Regions from separate parts of the Chloroflexus sp. MS-CIW-1 genome, predicted to be linked through region 2. Evidence: riboswitches for the same ligand, from Rfam matches in the RefSeq annotation. Region 2 holds a riboswitch; each other region holds the start of a gene.
What was found. Region 2 has a riboswitch for cobalamin ahead of QTO31_RS13605 (ABC transporter substrate-binding protein). Riboswitches for the same ligand answer to the same signal wherever they lie in the genome.
Positions count from the first base shown of each region.

Region 1: another riboswitch for cobalamin. It lies ahead of cobO (cob(I)yrinic acid a,c-diamide adenosyltransferase); the one in region 2 lies ahead of QTO31_RS13605 (ABC transporter substrate-binding protein).
Region 3: another riboswitch for cobalamin. It lies ahead of QTO31_RS17105 (prenyltransferase/squalene oxidase repeat-containing protein); the one in region 2 lies ahead of QTO31_RS13605 (ABC transporter substrate-binding protein).

Region 1 is NZ_JAUBWR010000001.1:2,639,414-2,649,450, reverse strand. It holds gene QTO31_RS10595 (MFS transporter) at 1-271, opposite strand, end outside; gene QTO31_RS10590 (acyl-CoA dehydrogenase family protein) at 726-1,979, shown strand; gene QTO31_RS10585 (1-phosphofructokinase family hexose kinase) at 2,394-3,350, shown strand; gene QTO31_RS10580 (hypothetical protein) at 3,341-3,664, opposite strand; gene QTO31_RS10575 (class I SAM-dependent methyltransferase) at 3,642-4,457, opposite strand; gene QTO31_RS10570 (SDR family oxidoreductase) at 4,476-5,195, opposite strand; gene QTO31_RS10565 (HD domain-containing protein) at 5,772-6,341, shown strand; cobalamin riboswitch at 6,738-6,883, shown strand; gene cobO (cob(I)yrinic acid a,c-diamide adenosyltransferase) at 7,009-7,617, shown strand; gene cobN (cobaltochelatase subunit CobN) at 7,648-10,037, shown strand, end outside.
Region 2 is NZ_JAUBWR010000002.1:155,644-165,680, reverse strand. It holds gene QTO31_RS13635 (ABC transporter permease) at 1-1,060, shown strand, start outside; gene QTO31_RS13630 (ABC transporter ATP-binding protein) at 1,086-2,189, shown strand; gene QTO31_RS13625 (hypothetical protein) at 2,420-2,827, shown strand; gene QTO31_RS13620 (hypothetical protein) at 3,073-3,645, opposite strand; gene QTO31_RS13615 (ABC transporter ATP-binding protein) at 3,662-4,693, opposite strand; gene QTO31_RS13610 (iron chelate uptake ABC transporter family permease subunit) at 4,690-5,712, opposite strand; gene QTO31_RS13605 (ABC transporter substrate-binding protein) at 6,130-7,419, opposite strand; cobalamin riboswitch at 7,684-7,827, opposite strand; gene QTO31_RS13600 (prohibitin family protein) at 8,514-9,446, opposite strand; gene QTO31_RS13595 (DUF2905 domain-containing protein) at 9,758-9,979, shown strand; gene QTO31_RS13590 (VLRF1 family aeRF1-type release factor) at 10,000-10,037, shown strand, end outside.
Region 3 is NZ_JAUBWR010000002.1:1,020,518-1,030,554, reverse strand. It holds gene QTO31_RS17130 (SAM-dependent DNA methyltransferase) at 1-1,229, opposite strand, end outside; gene QTO31_RS17125 (hypothetical protein) at 1,232-1,885, opposite strand; gene QTO31_RS17120 (YcxB family protein) at 2,376-2,879, opposite strand; gene QTO31_RS17115 (ATP-binding protein) at 2,892-3,305, opposite strand; gene QTO31_RS17110 ([LysW]-lysine hydrolase) at 3,551-4,597, shown strand; cobalamin riboswitch at 4,651-4,792, shown strand; gene QTO31_RS17105 (prenyltransferase/squalene oxidase repeat-containing protein) at 4,918-5,982, shown strand; gene QTO31_RS17100 (hypothetical protein) at 5,987-6,841, shown strand; gene QTO31_RS17095 (histidine phosphatase family protein) at 6,854-7,498, shown strand; gene cobS (adenosylcobinamide-GDP ribazoletransferase) at 7,495-8,256, shown strand; gene QTO31_RS17085 (energy-coupling factor transporter transmembrane component T) at 8,256-9,395, shown strand; gene QTO31_RS17080 (sensor histidine kinase) at 9,461-10,037, opposite strand, start outside.

The DNA.
Region 1 (10,037 bases), on a different contig from region 2:
CCAACAGTGAGCCGAGGGCAAATCCGCCCAGACTGGCGACGTACAAGAGACGGCGTCCAAAGCGATCAGAGAGGGCAGCAATGGTGGGTGTACCAACCAGATTGCCCAATACGTAGATTGAAAAGACCCATGACAGCGCTCGTTCATCGACGGCAAAGACGCGCTGAATGACCGGCAATGCCGGCCCAACGATCGCAATATCGAGTGCTGCCATCAAGACACCGACAAATAGCAGTCCCAGAATTTGATTCCGCTGCCGTTCACTTTTCATAAGATGTATTCTCCTTAACTTTGTACTTAGACCGACCGACCGGTCGGTTTGTATTATAGCACAAGGGGGTGTAGTTGAGAAGAGAGGATAGAGGTGAGTGGTGAGCAGTGAGCACGGAGGACAATACCCGTCACCGGAAAGATAGAATCAGGTTCCCAACCTGCTCGCGGAGGGGCCTGTAGCAGATGTACTGGTATGGGGAGAGATGAGGAAGGGGTTGATGAGGTGGGTGAGGGTTCCAGCCGTTCATCCCAAAACACGGCCTTTCAGCCCGTGCTACTAGGTGACCATACGGATCGGTGATTATCCGTTGGCAGGGGTGTGAGTGTGTTCTTGTCGCTCTGTGCAACTACTGGCGAAGGAAAGAGCCTTGCCCCAAATCGCGGTATAATCAGAGCATTCGACGGATGGCAAGCGTGCATTTTTGCGCTGCCCGATACAAAGGAGTATCACAATGGATTTGACGGCAAATTACGATATGTTTCTCGGCCCCGAACACGAGATGCTGCGCCAGACCGTGCGTAACTTCGCCGAACGGGAAGTAGCACCATACATCCGCGAGTGGGATCGAAGCGGCGCAAAGGCGGAAGGGCCAGAGGATCGACCGTATCTGCGTCCGGTTCTGAAACGGATGGGAGAGCTGGGTTTTCTCGGTATCTGTATTCCGCAGCGCTACGGCGGGGCCGGCATGGATTATCTGGCGCTTGCCGTGGTGTGCGAGGAGCTTGAGCGTGTTGATAGCTTTCTGCGTGTGGTGATGAGTGTGCATACCGGGCTAAACTCACTCTCGATTTTTCAGTGGGGAACGGAAGAGCAAAAACAACGCTTTCTGGTACCGCAGGCGCGCGGTGAGAAGCTGGCTGCATACTGTCTCACTGAACCCAATAGCGGTACTGATGCCGCAGCGATGCAGGCGACCGCCCGCCGTGAAGGTGATGAATACGTTCTCAATGGTGAGAAGATTTGGATCAGCCTTGCCGATCTGGCCGATAACTTTCTGGTGTTTGCCAAGACCGATCCCAGCGCCGGGCCACGCGGTATTACTGCTTTTATCGTCGAGCGCTCGATGCCCGGTGTCCGCAGTTACCCCATTCACGGCAAATTGGGAGTACGCGCCGGCAACACCGGCGGCGTTGTCTTCAACGATGTGCGGGTACCGCTCTCGCACCGGCTTGGTGAAGAGGGGGAAGGCTTTAAGATCGCGATGGCTGCGCTTGATAATGGACGCTATACCGTTGCCGCTGGCGCAACCGGTCTGATCCAGGCCAGCCTTGAGGCGAGTATCCGCTACGCCCGCGAACGACAAACGTTTGGCGTTCCCATTGCTGAACATCAACTCGTGAAGCGTATGATCAGTCATATGGTGCGCAAACTCGATACATCGCGGCTCCTCGTCTACCGGGCGGGCTGGATGAAGAATAAGGGTATTCGCAACACTCGTGAGACGACATTAGCCAAGTGGCATGCGACTGTCAGTAGCTTTGAGGCTGCCGATGATGCCATTCAGATTCACGGTGCATACGGATACGCCGATGAGTATCCAGTTGAACGGTATTTGCGCAATGCGCGCGGTGCGATTATCTACGAAGGCACTCGCGAACTGCAAGAGTTGTTGCAGGCCGATTTTGTGATGGGCTACCGCAAATATCCGAAGCTACGCTGTGAACTGCCAGCGTATGATCCGGATTTCTGGGAAAGTGATGGTTAATGTTGCTGCTTTCAGTCCTTTGCTGATCGGAATGAAGCAGGCGTCGCTCTGCCATCAGCGAACAATATCAAGCGCCTATCCGAAATCTCCTATCGCAGCAGAAGATTGGTCGGGGTGCAGCGTCGCTGCGCCGAGAAGAGGGCGGCGGGATGCGTCTGATGGTGGCGTTGCGGGGTAGGCAACGTGGGAATGGTCGATGCGCTGGGTGGCGGGTACTGGTCGGGACGAGGCGCCTCCTCGCCCCGACAGGTGTCCACGGTGATGATCGTGGAGCGCCTGTCCGACATACCCTGTTGCAGCAACAGAATTCGGTTGGGGCGAGCAGCCCTGTGCCCGTCCATTGGGAGGTAGGAGGGGCGAGGCGGTGCCTCGCCTCTACTGATCCGTTCAACATTTGAAAGCAGGTCTTGCGCGATGATAGAATATAACGACCTGAGCGAACTATCACCATTCCTCATCATTACACCCAATCCAGCAATTGATCGGATACTGGTCGTTCCCGCACTCCAGATTGGTCAGGCGCAACGGGTACAAGAATCGCGGATCGCGGCTGGCGGCAAAGGCTTGAATGTAGGCAGAGCAATGAAGTCACTTGGTGTTACTGCGTCGATCCTGGCGCCACTCGGTGGCTTTACCGGTCAACAGGCTACACACCTGGCTCGGCGTGAGTGTTTAGCGCTCAGTGATGTTCCTATCGGCGATGAGACACGAGTTTGTACGTTGGTCGTCGATCTGGCTACGCAACAGGTCACCGTCCTAAACGAAATTGGGCCACAGCTTACTGCTACGGAGTGGGCAACGTTCGAGCAAGCGATCCTCGACCATCCGGCGACGTGGCATCTCTTTTGTGGTAGCCTCCCGCCGGGGGTTGAAGCATCAACGCTAGCAGCATTAATCAGAGCGTTGCGTATACGAGGAAAACGGGTTCTGATCGATACCAGCGGTGCAGCGCTGGCAATGGCAATTACCGCTCAACCGGACGTGGTCAAGGTCAATGGCGAAGAGCTAGGGGGTCTGTTCGGCGACCATATCAATAATGAACACACCGCTTACCAGGCCGCCATCCGTCTACACCGGGAAGGGATCGAGCAGGTGATTGTTACACTTGGTGCCGATGGTGCGATTGGCGTCAATCGAACAGCGGCTGTCAAAGCCACTCCGCCAGCAGTACCGGTTCAAAACCCGATTGGTTGCGGAGATTCATTTTTTGCCGGCCTGGCTATCGCGCTTGAACGCGGACAACCACTCGCTACGGCACTCCGGCTAGCTACCGCTTGTGGCGCAGCCGATGCCCAAACGCTGGCTCCCGGCCACATCGACGACGCTACCGTCAACGCACTTGCCGAACGGGTGCACTTACGCTACTGGTGAACTTCAGCCGGTTGGGGTGGTGAGGCATCGATCAGACGCGCTAACTGCCGCATTTGATCAGCATTCAGATATGCACTCCGTTGTCCAGAGACCGTATAAAAGGCTAGATCACCGGAAGCACCAAGGATGAGACGGTACGATCCCAGCTCACGAATCCGCTTCTGCACCGAACCGAGCAGTTCGCGTAGTACAGCTACCTCATCAGCATTCAGCACCACAGCATCGTAGCCACGGATTAGATGGTGTAACACCAACGCCGGTGTCGCTTCAGGATGGTACGCTGCCTCAAATTCACCGATCAGCGCGATCCGCATCCTCTGCCTCCCTCGCGACCGGTCGGTCGCGAACTGCAACGACCACCTGCCAGATACTCGTCTCATCGAACGGAACTGGCGGCAAGCTTGTATCGCCGAACACACTGAGCGGGCGTAGTCCGGCAGTGCGTAGCATCGCTGTTAATTCCGGAAACCCGTATAGTCGAATCTGATCGCCAGGATGAGTAACATCAATACCACGACTGACATCAACATAGCGGTAATCAATTTCGAGCACTGCCCGGCGCGGGTCAAAGCGGGCTTCGCGTAAAACGAAACCACTTCCAATGGGATACCAGCCACTCCGAAAGTCATGCAGATAACGACCAATCTGGTAGGGATTGAGACACTGTAACAAGAGCTTGCCACCGGGCACTAAAGTGTGCGCAATGCCGTTCAAGACGGCCTGATTCGTCTCATCGTCGAAAAAGCCAAGACTGCTGTTCATCAACAAAACGGCATCAAAGCGCTCGTGGTAGGGTAAACTGCGCATATCGCCGGTGACAAACTCGACATTCAGCCCCCGTTCGGTGGCTGCTGTACGGGCATGGCTGATCACCGACTCCGCAGCGTCAAGCCCAACCACCGTCCAGCCACGTTCGGCCAGCATCAGACTGTGCCGCCCATTGCCGCATGCTAGATCAAGGATTGTCTCGACGCCTTGCAAGCCGAGGGCGTTGATCAGAAAATCAACTTCACGGCGGGTTAGCTCATCGGCGTATTGCCGATAATGAGCAAATTCATAGACCTGAAATAACTCTTCCCACCACTCACGCGAAGCCTGTTCGGGCATTATAAACTCCTGACCCGCCTACAGATCGATGGTGCGCGGCATAATTGGCAATTCATCAACGCGCAGACTGGGCGGCAGGGTACATACCCAGAGCAATGCCTGCGCCACATCATCAACCGTCATCAGACGCTTACGCAAATCTTCAGCCGGGTTTAGCGGTGCAATATCAGCATTGATCATCCCAGAGTATACTGTTGTCACGAAGACATTGTACGGGCGTAACTCTTGTGCCAGGGCTTGTGACAGGCCCGATAACGCGAACTTGGCGGCGCAAAACGGTGCAATGTTCGCCACGCCCACCTTTCCAACCCGTGAGCCGAGGTTAACAATGGTACCACTCCGCTGACGCTTCATATACGGTACCACTGCCCGCATCAAATAAAATACGCCGTTAAGATTGGTATTCATAACCTCTTGCCACTCGGCGTCGGTAAATTGCTCGAGCGGCGCAATCTTCTCGATATTGCCGGCACAGTTTAACAAGATATCGACTCGCCCCATCATCTGGACGGTCGTGTCCACCAGATACTGGACCTGTGATGAGACCGTAATGTCGGTTGGAATTGCGAAAGCGTTGTGGCCCTCGGTTGTGATCATGCTGACCAAATGTTCAAGCCGTTCACGTCGCCGGGCAGCGACCACGACCGTCGCTCCTTCGCGAGCGAAGAGCCGGGCAGCGGCGTAACCAACCCCACTAGAAGCACCGGTAATAATTGCAACTCGTCCTCTTAACTTCATGACATTCTCTCCGAATACTGCTGGAAATCACGGCTTCATAGATATTATACCTGAAGAATAAAATAAAATCGGCGCTGATGAAGGGACAGTCGGCGTTTGCAAAGTTTTCATCGTTTGGACCGAACGGTTGCCGATGGTCCCCGACCCATGCGCTTGCCTGGGCGCGCAGGTCTCTGGTCTGGGTCTTGCAGTAACATGGCAAGAAACCATCGTGTGTCGCATGAGGATGCCATCATCCCCCAGGCCCTCGCAAGGCGAGGTCGGGGAAACCTTCCCTTACCATACGGTGACGAGCATGATTGGTGGGACAACCAGAGGTTTGCCGCAGATGACCGCTACATCGTCCGTATCAATCGGGCCAACCTATACCAGGACGGTTGAACAGCAGTCTGAACAGGTTTCACCGCTCACGCCAAGCGCGGGCTAGCAGCTCGCGCTTCCGGGTCATAGGAGCATTCTCAGAACTTTCTAAGGCAAGCTTGGTTATACTCTGGTAGAATCATTGTGCTACTATTGCGTTAGTGTGCGAGAGATGGTATAACATAACAGGTAACAACATACAGGAAAAGGGTCGCGATGTACTGGGAAACCATCACTGATCTGTTACACCACCCACGAGTTATCGAGACACGTTACCATATGCACCACAGTGTTCCCAAGCATGATCATCTTATGCGTTCGGTACACTTCTCGTACTATCTGGCACCATTTTTTGGCGCCGATCAGGTAACGTGTGTTCGTGCTGCCCTCTTACACGACCTCGACTCGCGTTATGGTACCCTGACCACTCATGGCGCTATTGCGGCACGGGTAGCTGCTGAGCTGGGCGAGCCGGAAGCAGTTTCGGCAGCTATCATTAGCCACATGTACCCCTTTGGCCCACGTCCAACCACTCGTGAAGGGTGGGTATTAGCGGTAGCTGACAAACTGGCTTCACTGGCCGATCTGAGTGCATTTATCGGTGGGTTGTTCTCTGGGCGGAGTCTCCATATTCGCCGCCAGCTCTGCAAGAGTGACCCCTTTTACGCCTCGCGCCGTGCCCGACGACGGCACCGCCGTCTGATCAGTTCACTCTGGCGGCGACTGGGCCGTAAGGGCCTTAGCTGGTGGCGTTTCGATGGTCGTGAAACGGTAGGGCGGGTTTAGAGTCCGTGGTTGGATACAGCTATCAGAGGTCAAGACGGAGTTTTGGTAGGGGCGCAGCGGTGCTGTGCCCCTACCACATTATGACATAGTGGCGATGCGGGGATGAATATGGCGCTGGGCAATGCGGGCCAGTGGCCCGCGCACCCAGGGGGCGCAGCGGTGCTGTGCCCCTACCACATTACGATATAGTGGCGATGCGGGGATAAGAGTATGGGTATAGGTGGACGGAGAACAACGTGATGGCGGGGTTACATCCACACGCTTCAGTGAACAGGTTTAGAAATCACCCTGTTCGGTGTAGTGAGGGATAGCCGGTACGCAGATGGGATCGATGTCTCACCACTGCACACCTCGCTGCCAAACCTGTGCTATAATTGCTACACATTGTACATTGCACATTCAATCATCCGTCGCGGTGACCCGTAGGCCCGGATGCCAGGGCGTAAAGGTGGAAGCTGGTGAGAGTCCAGCGCTGTGCCGCAACTGTAACCGGCTACTATAAGCCGGAAGCCAGGACGCCTGCCGCGATAGAGTGTTCGTTCAGCCCTTCTCGAGCTAAGGAGGATGAACGAGGCCTGCATGAGGCTATCATGTGGCGTCATCGTTTCATAGCCCCGACCGAGAAGGTCGGGGTTTTTGTTTATATGTCAACAGTAAGGAGACGGTCGTGTCTGAGGAGGCAACTGCACCGATTGGGTCGGGGTCATCGCCTGAAGCAGCGGCTCGCCGCAAGGCGGTGAGAGCTAGCCATGCACCGAAAGGGTTGGTCATTGTCAATACCGGTGAGGGGAAAGGGAAGACAACCGCTGCCCTAGGTATTCTGCTACGGGCCTGGGGGAGAAATATGCGCGTCGGTGGTGTGCAGTTTATCAAGCACGAACAGGCAAGATTTGGTGAATTGCGGGCACTCGAACGCATAGGGATTACGTTGACGCCCCTCGGTGATGGGTTTACCTGGACGAGCCGCAATCTCGATGAGACCCAGGCCCGTGCATTGCATGGCTGGGAAATCGCCAAACAACAGATTACGAGTGGTAATTTCGATGTCTTTCTGCTCGATGAGTTTACATATGTGATGCACTATGGCTGGCTGCCTGCCACTGAGGTTGTAGAGTGGCTGCGAGCGAACAAGCCGCCAATGTTACATCTCATCATTACCGGTCGCTATGCACCGGCAGAACTGATCGAGTACGCCGATCTGGTCACGGAAATGCGTGAAGTAAAGCACCCATTCCGCGACCAGGGGATTCGGGCACAGCCAGGGATTGAGTACTAACAGCTCCCTAAGCCGGTACACGGGGGACACATGGGCGAACAGCTTAAGCGCAATATGGTGCAGCGGCTCGATGGGCGGCTGGTAAATGCCGGCGCCCGTCGGGGGATGTTGATCGTCTGCGCAACCGGTTGCTGCTGTGGTCATACGGAACGTGGTTTTGCACCGGTTCCGACCGATCTGTATCATCAAGAATGGGAACGCCGCCGTTTGCGCAATCGCGTGCATCTTAGTCAGGGTGGGTGTCTAGGGCCGTGCCCGCTGGCGAATGTTGCCCTCTTGCTGTTCGATGGCCGTCCTTACTGGTTTCACTCGCTCAATGATCCGGCATTAGTGCCAGTTCTGTACGATTACATCGAAGACCTGCTGGCCGCTGAGCGTCCGGTAGCACCACCACCGGCACTGGCACCGCATCTGTTCAACGGCTTTACCTGGGACGGTGTGGAAGCTGCGACGACTACCCTCGACCGTCTGCCAGCGGTGGCCGGCAGTGGGATTCTTGTTTTGAGTCAGGCCGACACCGATCTCTTGGCCCTCGAGCAGGCACAGACGCTGCTTCCAGAAGGTTTTGCTCCGCTGTATATGGCGCATATTGGCCGCTTGACCGAACCAACTGCGATAGATCGCTTGCTTGAACAACATCTACCGGCGGCAGCCATTGTGGTGGTGCGGCTCCATAGTCCGGCTGCGTTTCTGTACGGTCTGGAACGGTTACAGCAGTGGGCTGCGACTACCGATGGTTTTCTGCTCTGCCTGCCAGCAGTCGATGAGGTAGACCCTGATCTAATGGCCCGATCAACGGTGGGAGTACCATTGGCGATGCTGATCAGCGCCTATTTTCGGGCAGGCGGGGCGGTGAATCTGGCCAACGGACTGCAATGTCTGAGTGACCATCTGCTGGTAAGCGGATGGGGCTACGATCCGCCGATTGATCTCCCCTTGCATGGGATGTATACCCCGCCACGACCGGCACGCCGTGGCCGCAGACAAGATGCGGCGACTATCACAGCGGCAGCAAGCGATGCACCGACAGTTGGTGTGCTCTTTTACCGTGCCCATCTTCTGAGCGGGAATACAGCGTTTGTTGATGCACTGATCACGGGCTTGCAGGCACGTGGGATGCAGGTACGCGCTGTCTATACGCAATCGCTAAAGTCAATCGCTTCCGACGGTTTGCCGATTGGGTTAGGATTGTTGCAGCAAGCTGGCCCACCGGATGTGATCGTTTCGACCCTTAGTTTCGCCCTTGGTGCTGATGATCCGCATCCGTTCAGTCGTCTTGATGTTCCGGTGGTGCAGGCACTGCTCAGTAGCAGCAGTCGTGAGGCGTGGCAACGCGATGGTCGTGGCCTGGGGCCGCTCGATACAGCAATGAATGTTGCCTTGCCAGAGCTTGATGGCCGTATCATCGGGGTGCCGATTGCGTTCAAGTCGCAGGAAGGGGAAACAGCCGCCCATTCATTACCGGATCACGAACGGATTGAGCGGCTGGCAGGTTTGGTCTGGCGATTGACCCAGTTGCGCCGGAAGCCGAACAGCCAAAAGCGGATTGCTATTATCTTGACGAATAGCAGCGCGAAAGCGCAACGGATCGGAAATGCTGTTGGCCTGGATGCACCGGCGTCGCTGATGCGCATCTTTGCGGCCCTCCGTGAGGCTGGTTATGCCGTGGGTGAATTACCGGAGAGTGGTGATTCGCTGATTGCCAGTCTGATCGCACGCTGTTCGTATGATGAGACCTGGCTGACAACCGAGCAGTTAGCACAGGCCTATCGTGTTCCTGCCGAAACCTATCGGCGCTGGTTTGCCGAATTACCGCTGCCGTTGCAAGAGGCTATGATTCGTCAGTGGGGACCACCCCCTGGCCAGGCGTATGTCCACCGCAGTGAGCTGGCACTGGCTGGGTTGGAAGTTGGCAACTGCTTTATTGCCCTCCAGCCACCACGTGGCTACGACATGGATCCCAATGCCATCTATCACCGACCCGATCTACCGCCACCACACAATTATTATGCCCTCTACCGCTGGCTGCGTGATGAATGGCAGGCTGATGCGATAATCCATCTGGGAAAACATGGGACGCTCGAATGGCTGCCTGGTAAAGGGGTTGGGTTGAGCGCGGTCTGTTTTCCCGATCCCTTTCTGGCCGACCTGCCTCTGATCTATCCCTTCATTATCAACGATCCCGGTGAGGGGACTCAAGCCAAACGACGAGCCCATGCGGTCATTGTAGATCATCTTACCCCACCCATGACAAATGCTGGCACATATGGCGATCTGGCCGAGCTGGCTCAACTGGTCGATGAGTACTACCGCATGGAACGGCTTGATCCGACCAAATTACCATTCCTGCAACGTCAAATCTGGGAGGTGCTCCAACGCAGTCAATTGGCCGATGACCTGCGCTACATATTGCAAGCCGA
Region 2 (10,037 bases):
TGCCGGGCTTTCACTGGTGTTAATGGAAGCGCTGACCGATGTGGGAACAGTGCGCTTTCTGAATTTCCCTACCTTGAGTGATGGTATTTTTCGGATCTGGCACGGCATGATGGATCGGGATGCGGCACTGCAATCAGCCGCAGTACTGCTGTTATTCGCCTTCGCAGCATTGCTTCTCGAACGCCTGACTCGTGGGCGTGCCCGATATGTTCAAGAGGGTTCACGCGGCCACGGTCTTGTGAAAGTTCCGTTAACAGGTTGGCGTGCTCTGATGGCAACGCTGCTATGCTTCTTCGTGTTGGCAACTGCATTCTTGCTCCCTATTTCGCAGTTAATACTGTGGAGCGTTTACGAGTTGCAGCAGCGAATGCCCGAAGGTTTGCTGGCCGTTTACTGGCGGCATGCACGCGCTACGCTCATGTTGGCTGGAACCGGCGCCGCTATCTCTGTGTTAGTGGCAGTGTTGTTGGCATACGGTGTCCACCTGAGCCGCTCTCCAATCACCCGCCTAGCTGCACGTGGTGCAATGCTTGGTTATGCTATTCCTGGTGCAGTAATCGGGTTGGGCGTTCTTATCCCCCTGGCCTGGCTAGACCACACGTTGAACGATCTTACGTATCAATGGTGGGGAGTTCTCCCAGGATTAATTTTTACAGGCTCGATAACCGGTCTCATCTATGCGTATGTCGTTCGCTTTATGGCCGTCGCTTATTCTAGCGTCGAGGCCAGTCTAGAGAAAGTCTCACCCAGTATTGAAGCAGCGGCACGCACGTTGGGCGCTAGTCCGGTGCGCGTATTGTTTCGCATTCATCTGCCCCTTATCCGGACAGGTATGTTGACCGGTGCGGTACTCGTCTTTGTTGATGTAATGAAGGAACTTCCCATCACCCTGCTGCTGCGGCCTTTTGGATACGATACACTGGCTCTCTGGATATGGCAGAATGTCGCTGAGTCTTTGTGGGGCGAAGCGGCTTTACCGGCGTTAACGATTGTTGTTACAGACTTGCTGGTGGTGGGAATTCTTATTCGGTCGGCAACCCTGCGCTTCAGGGCACACTAGAGATTTGGCTAGAGGAGATATTCCGATGCTTCGTAGCACCGAACCCGGACTTCAATTACACCATGTCACCCGCCGGTATGGCAGCATTGTAGCGGTGAACGACATCTCTTTAGAGGTGTCACAGGGTGAATTCCTTGTCATTGTCGGGCCGAGTGGTTGTGGCAAGACGACGCTGCTTCGTCTGGTTGCGGGTTTAGACGTGCAAGACGAAGGAAGCATTACGATACAGAACCGGATTGTAAGTGGGAACGGCGTCTTCGTGCCACCAGAAAAACGTCGCGTGGGACTGGTATTCCAGGATTATGCACTCTTCCCACACATGACGATTGCCAAAAATGTAGCTTTTGGCCTTCACCGCTGGTCTAAAGCAGATGTCAGACAGCGTGTGTACGAAATGCTTGATATGGTACAACTTGCTCATCTGGCAGACCGCTACCCTCATGAGTTGTCTGGTGGTGAACGACAGCGGGTGGCTTTGGCCCGTGCGCTGGCACCGCGACCCGATATCCTGCTGCTCGATGAGCCTTTTTCAAACCTGGATGCTGGGTTACGCACAACAATGCGCGAACATATCCAGCGTCTGCTGAAAGGCATCAACATTACGACCTTCTTCGTTACCCACGATCAGGAAGAGGCTCTCCTGCTGGGCGACCGAGTGGCTGTTATGAACCAGGGTCAGATCGAGCAGGTAGGTACACCTGAGCAAGTTTTTCACCAGCCTGCGACCTACTTCGTTGCCGAGTTTTTCGGCTATACGGCATTTATTTCGGGTCACGTAACGTCTGCTGGATTGGAAACCGAGCTTGGCTTTTTATCGCAACGTCTCTCGCTTGCTCCGGGTTCTGAAGTGAATATCCTGGTTCGTCCCGATGATCTGTCGGTGTATCCAGACGAGGAAGGTACGGCGTATATCGTTCGTGCTGGTTTTCAAGGGATGCACTGTATGTATCAGATCGCTTTACCGTCAGGCCATACTGTCTACAGCCTGATGCCGCATACGTCTGTCTATGCACCTGGTACGCGAGTACGGGTTGAGTTACGGCCAGGTCACGATCTGGTTTGTTTTCCGAACAACCGATCCATGTCCGCTAAAGGTTCGAGAATAGCTGATCATCATTTTGTTTATTGACCGAAAGCAGCAATTTAAATCTTTTCGCAAGTCATAAAACTTATCTTCATTTCTCTATTGCGCAGCCGACCGCAGTGTAGTGTATTGGTCGGATGGTACGGGATTTTTGCAAAAGCGGGAATGCTTACCGGAGTGTGAACTATGATTGCGGCAAGATATAGCGATTCAACCAACAAGTAATGCTGTCGGCCTAATCTCTGTTTAAGCTAGACAATTGGAAGGAGAAGACGATGTGTCATAAGTTGACTATCCTGGCTCGCGATAGCGCCAACCGCATCATCGCTCAGTGCGAGCATGGAACAATCCATCTCTATTGGGCACGGGCGGCGCTCTTTCTGCATCCAGCCGAGCTGCTCCCTCTGCTCGCGCTGATTCAGTGTTGGAAGCCAGACTTCGAAGAGGCGCGGAGCGAACCATTTTGCATTGTCCGGCGGCTTGATGGCTCATTGCAGCTCTGGTACCGCGAGATAGGTGTGCATTTGAGCCAAAGTGATCTGTACGATCTGGCTGCTCTTCTCTGGCACGCTGCAGCCCGTTTGAAACTTTTTGGCCCTGAACCGTTAACGCCGCTGAGTCATACCCTAGAATCGAGTCGTCCGGTGACTTGTGTTCTGCCACGTCCTGAATGGCGGAATTGAGGTCTTCGTTGGCGGAATGAAGAGATGATGAGGATGTCTATGTGGTGTTTTTCCTGCTCTTCCACTTTGTGGGCGAAGAAGGTTGGGTAAAGATGATCGCCACCTAAGGCTGTGGGCAGTACACGCCAAGGCGTATAGTCAGGCAACAGCTCAGCAAGATTCCACTTTGCTTACATCGGCACGAAAGCCAGAGATGCGCAATGACGGCGAAAAGGAACGTCTTTCAGGTGCTCTTAACCCTGCGCTTAGTCATGGTACATCGTCTTCCCACTGCGGTCTTTTGGATCGGGTGGTAGTCCTAAATATCGCTGACGTAAATCATCCCACAATGCCAGTCGTGACCAGTCAGGCTCCTTGCGGAACTTCATGTCGTCGGTGAGAAATGGATTGGGGAAGAAGATATAAATCTGGTTCTCACCCTTACCATTGAATAGCCGTAATCCCCAACTGCCTACCGTTCCATCAGGGTTTAGCCGACGGTAAAATTCAGCTCGTCCTGTTCGCCGATGGCGGGCAAGTTCCGGATCGACAGGTTTCTGCTTGCTGCCTTTATGCTCACCGATGCACAGATGAAAGTGCCAGACTCCGAAATCAACGGTCAGGTACCCATCGAGCATACCAATTCGCTGTGGTGGCTGAGTAACTTTGATCTCGAATACTGAACCCTGAATAAGTGGACCAAAATATATCTTGTCCCAATGATCACGAAACAGTTCGGTCATCAGCGTGGTAAGTACTGACTCTTCTGGTTCGAGTGGAAAGATTTCGAGTGTCCCATTCCCTGGTTCTTCAACGATATAAGAGGATGGTGTTGTCATAAAAAATAACCTCCTGTCAGTTGCCACTCGGCGACATTTCGCGTACCAGTGTCACGAGATCGTGAAGTGAATACACACATCGTTCGGGATGTCCTTTCGCCTGGATATGCCAGCAAGGTTGTTGTTCAGTGCCACTAATGGTAATACGTAGCGCTGTCGGATTATCTGTTGAACTAGTCAGATATCCGATTCGTTCAAGCGCATGAGATGTCCATTTGCGAATAAGACCTTCACCAAGAAGTGTTGCCCGATGCACTGAAGAATAGTGAAAGCGAAATTGGCCGTGATAGCGATCAAAGGTAATCTCGCAATTGGCGAAAGCCTTTTCAAATGCTCCGCTCAACACAAGATCTTCTGGTGCACCGGAATATACCGTACCATCAGTTGTCATCAACCATACTATATCGGCACTACGTAAAGCGAGATCAAGATCGTGGGTTGAAAGAATGACGGCTCGTTGCGTGTCGTGGGCCAGTCTGCGTAGGAGTTGCATCATCGCTACCCGGTGTGACAGATCGAGGAAAGCGGTTGGTTCATCGAGCACCATAACCTGCGGCTCTTGAGCCAGGGCACGTGCTACCATGACTCGTTGCCGTTCACCGTCACTCAATTCGTGGATATAGCGTCTAGCGAGGTGTTCTGCCTGAGTCGCTGCAATTGCCGTTTGCACGATTGCTTCATCGTGAGGTGTTAATCGCCCAAACCAATTCGTGTATGGATAGCGCCCAAGGGCAACTAGGTTGTACACCGAAAGCTGACCAACCTCAATGCGTTCGGTGAGAACAACACTAATCCGGCGAGCAATCTCACGCGGTTTGAGCGTCGCCAGATCAGTCTTATCAAGGAACACTCGTCCGGCTAATGGCGGTTGCATACCGATCAGGGTTCGTAGGAGGGTTGATTTACCGACGCCGTTTGGTCCCATTAAGCAAACAACTTCACCGCTACGAAGCGTTAAATTGAGGTGATCGGCAATGATACGCCGTACCCCGCCTCTGCCAGAGTAACCAATGCGCAAGTTCTCAGTGGTTAAAACTGGTTCGTTCATAAGCTAAAGGTTCCCCGATACCGCTGGAGGATAACCCAGATGACAATAGGCGCCCCAACGAGCGATGTAATGGCATTTAAGGGGAGGACAATACTAAACCCTGGTGCTTGAGCTATCAGATCGCCGACAAGGGCTGTCGTTGCTCCAACCCATATACATGCCGGGATCAGCACATTATGATCTGACGTTCGCAGCAGTGCTCGACAGAGGTGAGGCACCGCAACCCCAAGAAAAGCTATTGGACCACAAAAGGCGGTTACTGCTCCAGCAAGTACGGCACTGCTCAGGACAATCCCACTTCTAGTCATTTGGATGTTCATACCCATACTGCGTGCGTATGTCTCACCGAGCAGTAACGCATTAAGAGCTTTGGTCAGAAGGAAAGCCAAGAACAACCCAATACCGATGGTTGGCCCTAGAACCCACAGTTGACTCCAGGTTACACCACCGAAATTGCCAAAGCTCCAGGCAATGTATGCATGAATGCGCTCGGCAATACTAAAGTACAACAGCAGACTTACCACAGCACTGGTAACATAACTGATCATAAGCCCTAAGATAAGAAGAGTAATGCTGCTCCGCACTTGTTGAGCTATAAAGATAACAAGAATCATCACGATACCGGCACCGAAACTGGCGGCGACTACCAGGCTAATATTACTCAACAGTCCGGTAACAGCCAACAAACTTGTGTTGGCAGTACCAACGCTTAACACAACGATGGCAACCCCAAGGCTGGCCCCTGAACTGATGCCAAGAATAAATGGATCGGCTAGCGGGTTGCGGAAGAGGGTTTGCATTTGTAGGCCGCTCACGCCGAGTGCGGCTCCGGCTAGCGCCGCGGTGAGTGCTTTAGGTATGCGAAAGTCGTATATGATCGTTACCCACGTCGCTCGTTCAGCTTCCTTGTGGAAGAGGATTGTTAGAACCTGTTCCAATGGAATGGGTACTGATCCTGCACTGAGGCTTAATAAGAAACTCACTAGAGTAATACCAGACATGACGATGAGGATAACCATCTGTAGGTGTTGGTGTAAATGTACAGATGATTTGTTTGTGGTAGCGAATATTTTCCCCATACAATTTTCGTACTGATTGAAGTTATCGTTTTAACCGATGAAAAATATATTCTTCCACAGGGCTATTATGTATCAGATGTTCATGAATAATTCGTCTAATTACTACTTGGTCAACGTGGTGGTACCAGATGCCTTCAGGGTATACCACGACAATAGGACCGGCGGAGCAGACACCAAGACACGGCGTCGTGCCCCGCTTGACTCTGTTCGGATTCTGGTAATCCCCTAACGGCCCAAGCAGGTGGGCTAATTGTGAGTACAATTGTGCTGCTTTGCCGTCTGGATCGCAATAGTGTCCAGTACAGATAAAGATATGGCGAGAATATGGGTTCATATGGGGTTTAGTCATACCGTCCTCTATGGTGCAAGCTGTTGGTAAAAGAAGAGTTCGTGATCAGGTAGTAATTCTGGGTGCAATATCTTGATCAAGTCGGCCAGAATGAGATGAGGGTTAGTAACACCGGTTTCCCAATAATCATTGCCGCCGTTCTCGTTCAATCGCTTGTTGTTGTTGAAGACGTTGCCTTTCTGAAAGGCGGTAAACTGCGAAAAGCGTTCGTCTATTTGCTGCAATTCGCTCAAACTCTTCGCACTACCAGGGTTCAGCCAGAAATCGGCATTCTGGGCGCGTTCAAAAACCTCTTCAAAGCTCAGTGGTTGACTTCCGCTCGATGTATCGTCAGCCCAGAGGTAGGTTGCACCGGCATCGGCTAGAAGTTGGGCCACATAGCTTTTACCACCGGGCATATACCATGTTCCCCGAAACGGAGCATTAGCAAAGACAGTAGGTTTGTTGGCTACTTCGCGGGCTTTAGCGGCTATCTCGCGATAGCGGTTAGCGATAGCGGCGTAGGCTTTATTGGCTGCCATTTCCTGGTTGAAGAATGCTGCGGTGAATTTAATCCATTCAGCGCGACCGAGCGGTGTGCTTTCCATGTATTCGCTGTTCAAGACAACCTTTAGACCAGCCTCGAGTAACTTAGGATGGGCGTCGAACTCAGGATTACCAACCCCATACGTCATGATCAGATCGGGATTGAGATCGAGAGCTTGTTCAACATTCACCTGGCCTCCACTCCCGATTTCCACCAGCTCTCCGGCAGCGATCTTCTGACGCACGGTCTCGTTGTTGATGTACAGGAAGCTATCGACACCGACTAACCTATCAAGCAGGCCAAGTTCGTCGAGATGGGGCAGTTGTGTGGTTGACATTGCCACCACACGCTGTACCGGAATTTCGATCAGTAGCGTATTATCTTTTAGATCAGGTGGCGGAGTGCCGCACTGAAGCAGGACATACCGGAATTGAACATCAGCGTCGCGCCACGGATTGAGCACAGTGATGATCTTGTAATGGTTGAAATACTCAATCTTCCAACCAGTTGCCTCTTCCAGAGTAACTTTCTCTGGGAAGTAATCGACTTCCGGATCGAACTCAGTAACACACTCATCGGTAAGGTTGGTAAGCGGTGGTGTGAGCATGTCTGGAGTAGCCGTAGGTACAGCAGTCGGGATTGGTGTACCTATAGCTCCTAATGCCGTTGTTGGAACAGCGGTTGGCACAGGTCTGGTCGCAGTCTGATTTCCACACCCAATAAAGAAGATGACGAAGAAAAACGAAAGCATGTAATGTGCTAAACGATACATAGTTTTCCTCCAAAAATGCAAAAAATAATGCAAGAGATCCTTCGCCGCTAGCAGAAAATGCTATCGGGTACTGGGAACGAGCGATCTGCTCAACGAATAGTCACTATTGTTTGTCGGAAATTGGCGTAGTGGGCAGATGGTGCTGTTGATGATAACCATCAACAAAACATCCCCAGTCTCTTCCGAGAGCTGGGGATATAAACACTGCCCGTTCAGTGGGGTAAACTACGGCAGGCATGTTCTCCTCCTTAGCTCGAGAAGGGCCGAACATCATCGCATCGCGGCAGGCATCCTGGCTTCCGGTATTAGAACCGGTTACAGTTGCGGCACAGCGCTGGACTTGCACCAGCTTCCACCTTTACGCCCTGGCATCCGGGCCTACGGGTCACCGCGACGATATAAGCTTGTCAATATTGCCCATATACTAGCACAACTGACACGATTTTGCAACTGTTCCCTGTCAGCGTGTAGGGGTTTTCAACGTTGTGCGGCGACGTGCGCCTAACACCCCTCACCTTCTCCCCAACCCCCTTCCGCTCCCTTTGTGGGAGCGGAAGGGGGAGGGTGAGGTGGGATTGGAACCCGCTCCTGATGGCTTGTTGATGGGATAAACGACGGATTTCAGCTTCACGCCGGAGGATGCAGGCCGGAGGCCCGCGCTCCAAGGGCAATCGCGCGAGTCGGGGATCGTCTCGCGCATGGATGACATGCATCGTGCATGTCTCCCCATTCGGTTACAGCGAAGTGGCTCTCGTGATACCAAAAGATGAAGACCTTGAAAGGCCCTGGTCAGCGTGTTTTTCAGAACCGATGGCCATTATCGGGGTAAGTCATTCTGCACACGTGTGAGACGTTCTCATTTGGAAATCGTGACAGTGAGCGATGACGGCTCATCATTGGTGTTTCATTCATCTCTGTATTTTCCGTGTCTCTGTGTTGCAGAATCCGTCGTCTCAACAACGATGTACCGCACGCAGTGTCACTACTAGGGAGAGGCACGAGATACCGTACCTCTCCATCTCAAGGTGGGATTGCACCAGATCGATGACAAAGTGCAGCCGTATTTACCCATTCCAACGAAACGGTCTTCAACTCTACTCACCACCTGCAGTTCCGGTCACCGGCTCACCATCGCGTGGTCTGGTTGCCGCCGGTGTATCACCTAGCATACCGTCGCTTGGAATGCTCAGCATGGTCAACAGGCCATTATCGCCACTTACCAAGCGCGGCAAGACACCATCCCAGCGTTCGATAAAGCGCAATTGGAGCAATTGCGGAGAAACGACTTCACCGAGCAGGCGGAGCGATTCGGCTTCAGCGCGAGCAATTTCGAGGCGAGCCTTTGCCTCAGCTTCAGCACGAGCGACTTGCTGTTGGGCCTCGATCCGCGCCCGTTCAAGCTCGCGTGCGGCCCGTAGTGCGTCTTGCTCGGCAACCTGCTTCGCTTCGATAGCACGGGCAAACTCAGGACTGAAATTGAAGTCGGTGATCGAGACACTTTCAACGATGACCCCACGGGGTGTTAGGCGTTCACTCAAAATGTTTAGGATCAAATCTGACACTTCAGGACGACGGGTGATCAGTTCTTCAGCCGTAAAGCGTGCTGTTGCTGCTTTGAGCGCCTCCTGAATGGCGGGATCAACCACGCGGCGTTCGTAGTCTACACCGATCTCGCGTACCAGTCGATCAACCTGGCTGGCGTCAGGCCGGTAGTTGATGACCACCTGGGTGGTTACGGTTTGCAGGTCACGTGAAGCTGCGCTTGAATTGGACTCATAGCGCTGGGTGCGTACTTCCACGATGGTGACGGAGGTAATAAACGGTGGGCGAAAGTGAAGCCCTTCGTTGAGCACACCGGTAATTTCGCCGAATGTCTTCAGTACACCTCTGGTACCGGCTTCAATGGTCGTTACCGAATTGATCACAATAAAGACTGCGACCATCCCCAGGATAATGATGGAGAATATTGCTGACATTGACCATCCGCTCATGGTCGGCGTAGGAAAAGATTGACGTCTTTGGTTCATCGTTCTGCACTTTCTATTTCAACAAGTGTCTCACCCTGTACAGATAAGGAAATAAGTTCCTACATGCAGTATACCTCATAAAGCTGCTCTATCATCGGGGATGAATTCCACATGTTGCAATGGGTTTCTTCAGGTGTATCCGGTGCGGCGCTGCTCAGATCGAGTATCATGACGATGGGGAAACATAGTCATTGCTACAAAGACATTCTAATACATTGTTAGCAAGCTGTTGATCAGCAGCTAATACCGTGCCATCATAATAGCAAGCAGATAGAAAAGGGCTGTTTCAGTGCCCGTATCGAGGTGTACGTATGACGGAAATTGGCCGCTGGTTAATTGGCGTTGGTATCCTGCTGGTTGTGATCGGGCTAGTCATGATGGCTGCCGGACGTTTGCCATGGTTGGGTCGCCTGCCTGGTGATATTCTGATCGAACGCGACAACCTGACGATTTTCATTCCGCTTGGCACCATGTTAGTCGTGAGTCTGATATTGACGATCATCGCCAACGTGATTGCCCGCTGGTGGCGATGATTGTCAGAAAGGAAGTGTGTATGATCGATCGGGAAGCAGTGCAACAGCTCCGCGCAGA
Region 3 (10,037 bases), 860 kb from region 2:
AACGGTGGTACTTGGACAAATTCGAGCTTCTTGTATAAACCTGAGATAGCAACCTTCCAGGGAGCAAATGTATAGGGTCCAACCCCAAAGACCGAGAAGGGCGGGCGGTTCTTGTAGATGGAACTCTTTCGTTTGTCTAGAAGATGAGCGTGCTCAGTAAGATAATGCCACGTCTTGGGGGCGTCAGACCTAAGATGGCTTGGATCGTCGCTCATCGTCCGTTGTGGAACAATCATCCAACGACGCGGCTTCCTGTGCGCTGCAAGATCGGAGCTTTTGAGCAACGGAAAGAGCACGTCAGGTTCAAGCTCCACGAATTCTCCCAGCCCGTTAACAAACTTACCAGACTCAACGTTCAGTTCAAAGACCTTGCTACAATCGTGCTTTATCCCTGACCGCCAACCCCGGAAACCGTTCCCTCTAAGGTCTTTCCATTTCTGGTATGATTTGACATCAGCCACAAGCATTCCATCCTGCAAACCAAACGTGCTATCAGGGTGGTGTGCATGAATAGAATAAAAAACCCGGCATTCCTTGCTATTGCCGTTTGGCTCGCTCCGAACGAACAAAAGGCAGGCGTCAACCGACGCCCCAAAGTATTTCTGCGCGTCGAGGAGATACAGTGATGCTGACTCAATTCGTAGGCCATTTTGCCAGGCGTATAAAAGAACTTTACGTGCTACTGTCGTTTTGCAAAGCATCGCAAGCATGCCGTTTTTACCATTGAGCCATTCGATGTTCTTTCTAATCATCCATTCCGAAATGTCGAAATTGCTTTTACCGGTGAGCGCATCAATACCGCGGAGATTGTCGAGGTTTGACTTCGTCGGAACATTGCTACTGCCCAGCATGCTTAACGCTGTATTTGTGACCCAAGGTGGATTGCCTATGACAAGGATGGGTTTAGGCAACGATTCAACGATCTCAGACCAATTCGTGAAGAAGAAATCAGCTTGATAAACTTCAGTGGACGCATGAGGGAATGCGTGTGCAACAGCCTGCTTTGCCTGTGCTACGTATTGCGGGTTGATCTCAAAGCCAAGAACACGTGACACGTTTGGAAATGTTTCTAACGATGCTTTGAGAAATGAACCCGTTCCGCAAGTCGGCTCAAGAATCGAAGCAGGGCGAAATCCAGTCCGAGCGATAAGGGAACAAATTTCCCTGGCCAGGCTGATGGGTGTTTGAAAATCCCCGAATTCGACTTTGCGCTGTGTTTGATTACGCATCGCTATCTCAGCCTTTCAACACCCGTAACGAGGCCAGCCTTCTCGATGACTCGACCATATTGAAGTCTCCATTGAAGGGCATTCGAGATGGTAAGATAGCCTACCTTAGGAGGATCAGAAAGGATTTCGTCAGCTATCGCTGATGACTCGATCTCGTCTACTGGCAGTCTGCGCTCCTCGATGAAAGCCATAATGTCATCCTTGTTCCCCTCATTCTCAAGGATTCGGCGAAGACCTGTGGTCGTTTGAAAGTCTGCCGTCCGCTCTTTACTGACAAAGATCGTGTGCAGAACGTTTAGATTTCCCGTAGCTGTTTGGGGGTCATCTGTTTTTTCGTATACGAACACAAGCAAAGAATAGCCCAAGCCGTAGATTTTCTGCCGAGCAGATTTAAAAGGACACGATGATTGCGGTTGCCTTATGCTTGTTACCTTCATGTCAACTTCAAGTTCGGAAAAGTCGATCCCACTTGCAGAGCTTCCTTCCTCAAAGTCGTACTTTTCGCGGAGGTAAGACCGAAACTTGTGCTCGAAGTATGTGCCAACAGCCTTCCCATCTGTAACACCATACAATGACGGCTCGCGGTGTGCTGACTCGATACCGGCAAACGTCTGCGCTTCTACCTTAAGAATTTCAAGTGTTAGCTTCGGTTTCATTACTTGACCTCACAATTTGCCGCCTAACGATTTGCACTAAGCCGTAGGCTGAACAAAGGGTAGTCTGTCAGCGCAAAGCGCGATTTAGGCAGCGCTTTGTTCGTTCGCAAGGAGGTGTTGCCTTATCCTTGCCAACATTTGATTGTCGGCCTGCTTTCCGGCATCTTTTATTATCGCAGCTCCTTACCAAATGGCATCGTAATAGTCTTGAAAATAGTGAACAATATCTGGTTGCCGAGTCGCTATAAGAGGTTCGCCCTCTGCCGGCAAGGTCTTATACCAATCACTCATCACAAAACCGTTTTCGAGACTTGGAACTGAGCGAGCGTTTCGCGAATCCACGCTCCTTGTGAAGCGTTTAACTGTTCACGGTGCGCTGCTAAACTATGCAATGATTGATCTCCGATACAATTGTCGTATCGCTGCTATCCCTCTACGGAGAACATCAGTTCAAGAACCTGATACACGGTTTTCGCAAACAGGATCGGTATTACGTTGCTGGTTCATCAAAAATACCCGGCTCAGGCTTCGGATCAATCCGATTCCGCAGGATGCGCTCAAAAGCTCCTACCTGGCGGGGGCCAATTGCTCGCCCCGAAATCAACAACACCTGGCCGTTGATGAGCTGTAGCTCATAGACACCAAACAGCTTGCGCCAGCCGCGCACTTGTGACCACGGAATCTCACTTCGCCCACTTTGGGCTTTGACGATTAACGTATCACGCCCCAATTCGTAACGGATTGGCTGGTAAACCGGAAGATCTCGCTTTCGGCTCTGGCGATAAATCATGATCCAGCCCACAATACTGTAGACCAGAAAAGGCAGCCAACCACCTAATAACGCGGGTACCTGAGGCACAGAGGGATCATAAATGACGAACGCTGTCAGTACTGCCGCTACAAATGCAAAGACATAGAAAATAGGACGACGAAAATAGCGACTGAGGGCGTGCCGGGTAAACTCTTTCTGGCTAATGACACTCTCGATAATCATAGTTTGTCAACACTAAAATGCATGCCGCTTGATCAAGATCAGTTCGTTACCGCCGTGTGGTAGTGTGCGATATTGTAGATCATCCAGCAAACTCCGCGACAAGAACAGCCCCAAACCACCCGCTCGTTGCTGTCCATGCGCGATCAGATGACGTGGTAAAGGAACACTGAGCGGATTAAATGCCGGTGCTGCATCACGGATCGATACCAAAAGCGTATCACCTTCATTCCAAACTTCGATCCATATTGGGCCAACTTGCCCACCATAACCATAGATAATGGTGTTGGTGATCAGTTCGTTGGCTGCGTAGACAATATCATCAATACAATCACGACGCGCACCAGTGTAACTCGCCGCATCAATGATCGAACGCCGAATCTGTTTGAGGCTATGCAGGTCGGCGTTAAAGGTTAGTGATGCGGTCATACTTGCTCCAAGTGATCTTACGATAGCGATTCCGGTGAATACGCATCTTATGATACCATACGGTTGCGGATGTTTACATGAAATAGCTCAAAACCTGAGTCTTTGCAACGTCTCTCCCTGCCCGGCAGTGGGATGGAGGAAGAGGAAAGAGGGCCAGGCAAGAGTCTTACCGTTTGCACCCGTCAAGAAAGGAGATGCGCATTGCACTGCGACCCTGCGGTCGCAACTTCTGGTGCGACATGCTTATGAACGACGCGGTTGAGTTTCTTATTCGTCTGCTTCGCACGCCATCGCTCTCTGGACAGGAGGCAGCGGCAGTACAGGTGATGGTGGCGCAAATGGCTGCGTTCGGCTGGGAAGCGTTCGTTGATGAGTCGGGCAGTGCGGTTGGTCAGGTGGGCACGGATGGGCCATTAGTTGTGTTGCTCGGCCACATCGATACTGTGCCCGGCGAGATACCGGTACGTATCGAAGACGGCAAACTCTATGGGCGCGGTGCTGTTGATGCCAAAGGCCCGTTGGCGACCTTTGTCTGGGCAGCCCGCCGTGCCGAGCAGGCTGGCACGTTAGGTTGCCGACTAGTTATTATCGGGGCCACCGAAGAGGAAGCCGCCAGCTCACGTGGCGCTCACGCTGCCCGTGATCGCTACCGCCCTGATTTTTGCGTGATCGGAGAACCGAGCGGCTGGGATCGGATTACGCTCGGTTATAAGGGACGGCTGCTCGTCCACTATCGTTATCAGCAACCGGTTGCCCATAGTGCTGGTGAACAACGTGCTGCCCCCGAACAGATGGTTGACTTCTGGCGAGCAGTTGAACAGTACTGTCAGCATCTCAACGCCGGACGAAGCCGGCTGTTTGAGCAACTCATCCCTTCGCTCCGGCGTGTTCATAGCGATAGCGATGGCATCAACGAATGGGTCGAAGCAACCATTGGCTTTCGTCTGCCACCCGGCGTTGAACCATCAACCCTGGCCGAGACGCTCCAGACCTTAGCCGGTGCTGCCCATCTCTCTTTTGAAGGCGCCTGCCCGGCCTTCCAGAGTCCACGCACGACACCGCTGGCAAGTGCATTTGTGCGGGCGATTCGTCAACACGGCGGTCAACCGGCGTTTCTCCACAAGACCGGTACAGCAGATATGAATGTCGTAGGCCCGGTGTGGCAGTGCCCAATCGTTGCTTACGGGCCGGGCGATTCACGGCTTGATCATACGCCTGACGAACATATTGTGCTGCACGAATACGAACACGCGATTGCGGTGTTAGCCGATGTGTTGGCACAATTACGTTGACGATTGACAAGGGTTGTGCTACCATCAGCCTGATTGAATATAAGCAACGTGGGGTTGTACCCCACCGGTAGGGAGCCCGGAGGAAGCGAAGGGCTTAATTGGGGGAAGTCCGGTGCAAGGCCGGCGCAGTCCACGCTACTGTATGTCGCCATTGGCGACGAGCCAGAATGCCCGTCCCTACTCGTCTGCTGTCACGCCCGCGCTGGAAAGGGGGTGAGGCAATACCTTCTTTTTGCTTCATCAGTTCACCCCTCCACCGCTGGTGGAGGGATTTTTGTTGTCTGTTCGGTGTTCGCTGACGGAAACGAGAGGAGCGTCTCATGCGTCGAACAATTGTCCTTATCCTTACGATGATGTTGAGTATAATCGTATCGCAACCAGTGGCTGCACAAAGCGACATGGTTGCTGCCGGATTGAAGTGGATTCTCGGCCAGCAACAGGCCGATGGAAGTTTTGCCGGTTTTGGGCCTGGTGATACTGCTGATGCTATTGTGGCGCTCGTGGCCGGTGGTGAACAACCACCAGCCAGCGCGCTCAACTATCTGGCCGGACAGGCCGCTAGCTACGGAACCTCATCGGCTGGCGCAACAGCCAAGGTGATCCTGGCCGTCGTCGCTGCCGGACGCGATCCGCTCAATTTTGGTGGGGTTAATCTGGCCCGCCAGCTTGGTACAACTTACGACCCGGCCACCGGTCAGTACGGCGCCGATGTGTACGGCCATGCCCTGGCCCTCCTGGCCATCAAGGCGATGGGCGTCCAACCGCCAGCGCCTGCTATCGAACGTCTTATCGGGTTACAGCTTCGCGACGGTGGATGGAGTTTTGATGGCGCCGCAGCAACCGGTAGCGATACCAATACGACCAGTCTGGCGGTGATGGCTTTGAGTGGCTATGCTCGTGCAGGCGATGCGTTAACCGCCGCCCGTAACTATCTCCGTGGTCAACAGAATCCCGATGGCGGGTTTCCCTACTCGCAAACATCTGCATTCGGCAACGCCAGTGATGCCAACTCCACCGCAGCAGTGATCCAGGCAATCCTGGCCCTCGGTGAAGACCCAAACGCAAATCCATGGCGACAGGGTGAAGCAACACCGCTGAAGGCCTTGATCGCATTCCAGAATCAAAGTGGTGCCTTCCGCTATCAAAACGCAATGCCCGACGATAACGCATTGGCAACCTATCAGGCAATTCCGGCAGTCGCTGGCAGAACGTTGCCGGTACGGACCGTCACCATCCCGGCAGCACAAACATTGATCGCTTCGGCCATCAATCTGCCAACAACCGGTGGCGAAACTGTGCCGATCCTGGCTCTGGTTGCCCTCACAGGGATGGCCCTGCTGGTCGTTGGTCTGTGGCTGCGCCGTGAGCCGGTGAGACAAGGGTAGGACGATGAAACTGTGGCGCACGATGCTGATCTTGCTGGTTATGACCCTCCTGTCGAGCGCGGTCAATGCCCAGTCACCGGTCAACCGTGCTGGGGTCGTGGTGCGTTTCGGTAATGGTGAAGTAGTGACGGCATGCGTTACCTTTAACGAATCGACGATCAGTGGACTTGATCTGCTCGAACGGAGCGGGTTACCGGTGATCAGTCAGCAGAGCAGTATCGGCGCCGCAGTGTGTAAAATTGGTCGCGACGGTTGCGACTATCCGGCGACCAGTTGCTTCTGTGCTCGCGATCAGCAGGGGCGAGCGGTTTACTGGGCCTTTTACCGCCGCGAGGCCGGTACATGGCGTTATTCCAATTTGGGCGCCAGCAACGTTGTGGTGAACGATGGCGATCTCCACGGCTGGGCCTGGGGGCCGGGTGATGCTAGTAGTGGTGCGGTACCACCAGATCTCGAACTGAGTGATGTGTGTGGTCAGACAACAATACTCCCCACAACTGTGCCCACTGCTACCACTGTTCCAACAGCCATTCCTACAGTTGGACGCCAGGCTACTGCAACTATGAACCCTACGGCCATGGAAGGCCCAACTATCGCTACGACACAACCAACGACACCCATGCCAATCGCTCGCCCTTCTTCACCGACCGCAGGAGCACCAACAGGGTCATCCATTACCCTTAGTCTCAGTCCACTGCCGTCGCCAACTGCGCTTGCTCCGACACCACCGACTAGAACCGAAACGCCTACACCGACCATGGCAAGCAATGGAAATGGGCAATGGCTTGCTTTTTTTGCCCTGGCAGCACTGTTGATTATGGGCATCGTGGTCACGTTGAGACGGCGTAACAAGGGATAAAGGAGTTTCACAGTGGGTCGTTCACGCCACACCAGTATCTGGCTTGTTCGTCACGGTCAAACCGAAGCTAACCGGAGTCGGCGGTATCTCGGCCTCCGTGACAGTCCTCTGACCGATTACGGTCGGCGCCAACATCTGGCCCTTGCTCAACGTCTACAAGTGCTACCCTTTACCAACATCATTGTCAGCCCAACAGAGCGAACCCGTTCTCTGGCCACAATGATTTTGAATCGGCGACCGACGATCCCAGTGCATGAAGATTCGCGGTGGTTGGAGATCGATCACGGACGTTGGGAAGGACTAACTTACCGCGAGGTGCTGCAACGTTTTCCTGATGACGCTCAGCAACGCTGGGCAAACGGCATTGATGGTCGGGCCACTGGGGGAGAAAGTCTGGCTGAAGTGGCAAACCGGGTGAACGAGGCATGGCAAGAATTGCTCGCCGGATCGGTGGGTCAACGAGTGCTGATCGTCACTCACGCCACACCCATCCAACTGGTACTCTGTTGGTGTTGTCAGCTTCCGATAGCCGAATACTGGCGCTGGCGCATCGACTTAGGCAGTATCACTGCACTCGATGTATACGGATCAACAGTCATTATGCGCACGATCAACACCGTACCGCGGTTGTTGGCGGCGACGGCGGAAGATGTATGAGTGAATCATCAATCCGTTCTCCCATTGGTCTGGTAGAGGCCCTACGCTTTCTCACCATCATTCCCCTTCCCGGCCTGCCACCAATGAACGAGCAGAGCGTTGTGCGGGCAATCCCCTGGTTTCCGATGGCCGGCCTGGTCATCGGCGGTGTATTAACTGCGGTTGACCTGCTGGCCCGACCGTTGTGGGGTGACCTCAGCGCCGCCGTACTGGTGGTGGCAATGTGGGGCATCATTACCGGCGGAATGCACCTCGACGGCCTGAGCGATACGTTCGATGCCGCAGTGAGCTGGCGATCACGTGAACGCAAACTCGAAATCATGAAAGACAGTCGGATCGGGGTCATGGGAGCCTCAGCGCTGATCATGATCCTCTTCCTGAAAGTAGCTCTGATCGCTGGTGCGCCAGGCGCCTGGCCTGCCCTCCTGCTGGCACCCATTCTGGGGCGTTGGGCCGATTGTTTCGGCATCTATTGGTTTCCCGCCGCACGGGAAGGGGGACTGGGACGCATGTTCAATTCTCAGGTACGACAGCGTGACTTCTGGCTGGCATCTTTGCTCACGGGGGGAGTCACGTGGCTTATTGCCAACTTCAACGGCTTGATCGCCTTCGGTTTGGTGTTGGGGCTGGCATATCTGTTAGCGCGCTGGTGGGTTCGTGACTTCGGTGGCCTGACCGGCGATACCTACGGCGCCCTTTGTGAGATAAGCGAAGTGGTGGTACTGGCTACGCTGACAGTACGTTTGGGGCATGGCTAATGCACACGCGCACATGGCTCTGCTGGCTGATTGCAACAGTTACCATCGCAATGCTCGCACCGCATCCGCTTTACCACATCTTGCTGATGCTGGTGGTGACGTACATCTTCGTGAATCGGCGTGATGATCGTCCGCTAGCACGGAGTTTTGCCCTCTTTGCCCGTGTCGGTGCCTTTATCTGGTTCGGATACATTCTCTTTGCCATCGTGACGGTCGGTGGAGCACGCGGAACAACCGTGATCTTCCGGTTGCCTGCCATTCAGCTTCCGGCGTGGTCAGGCGGTATTGTCTTTGGCGGGTCAATCACTGCTGAAGCCCTGGCCTGGGGGGCCACTCGTGGTTTGGGATTGTGGACACTGCTGCTCATTTTCGGCGCCTTTAACGCGCTCGTCGATCATCATCGGCTGCTCCGGCTGACCCCGCGCTCACTCTTCCACGCCGGTCTTACCGTGACGATAGCGATTGCCTTTGCCCCAGGGTTAGTGCGCACGGTTCAGGACATCACAGCCGCCCAGCGGGCCCGTGGTCATCGGTTTGGTGGGATACGGAGTTGGGGTGCCTTGATTAGCCCTCTTCTGGCCGGTAGTCTTGAGCGTGCAATCCAACTGGCCGAAGCACTCGAAGCGCGTGGCTATGGGCGCACGGTATCAACTGCACCGGCAACCGGACGCACACTAGGGCTGGTCTTCGGTCTGGTAGGCCTGACGGCTGCGGTCATCGGCTGGTTATGGGTTGGACCTTCCAGCGTCCCTCTCGTCGCCCCACTTGGCGGTGGTGGTCTCCTCCTCACCGGCTGGGCTGCCCACCAACTAAGCCGACGTGTGCCACGCACAACTTATCGGCGCGAACGCTGGCGCCGTCATGATACGTTCACCTGGATCGCTGCTGTCAGTGCAGTTGGCGTGATCGCGACGATGCGCTTGATTGAACCCAGTGCGCTCGTCTACTATCCGTTTCCGGTTATCACGGCGCCCAGTTTTGATCTTCGTATCGGTGCGGCGATTTTGGCGCTGGCCGTACCTGCCATACCACTGCCATCGACAGCACCACGCCGTGCACACCGTCTGAACGCTGACCGCCGGGCCGCACGTCGTGAAGCGCCGCCCCAACACCCATTGCGGGTAAGCGCTTCCGATTAACATGCAGGGCTGAAGCGGTTGAGCAGGAGAAATCCATCGAAAACTTCCGTGCAGGAACCATCAGATCACCCTGTTGCCACTGGCGCTTCAAGTGGCAGCAGAATGGTGAACGTTGTTCCAACACCAGGTTGGCTATCGACAAGAATACGCCCGCCATGTTGCGTAATGATATGGGCACTGATTGCCAACCCAAGACCGGTACCATGCGGTTTAGTGGTGTAAAATGGCTCAAAGAGATGCGGTATATGTTCAGGGGCAATCCCGACACCGGTATCACTAATCGCGATTGATAGCGTCGATGGCGCTTCTGGGCGGCCAGCGACCAGACTGGTAGTAACGGTCAATTCACCGCCATTGGGCATCGCATCACAAGCGTTCAGAATAACATTCAAAAACACCTGCCGTAACTGATCGGCATGGGCCGTGATCGGTGGCAGATCATTAGCGAGCTGGGTACGGACAGTAACGTGATTGTGGCGCAGATGGGTAGTGACTAACTCAAGCGTTTCACGAAGCAGGGCATTAATGTTGGCACTGGTCAGCTCGCCACGTGAAGGGCGGTAGAAATCACGCATCCGGGTGATAATGCGTGCAATCCGCCCTAACTCTTGCTGAGCAATGTTCAGAAATGTGCGCTGTGGG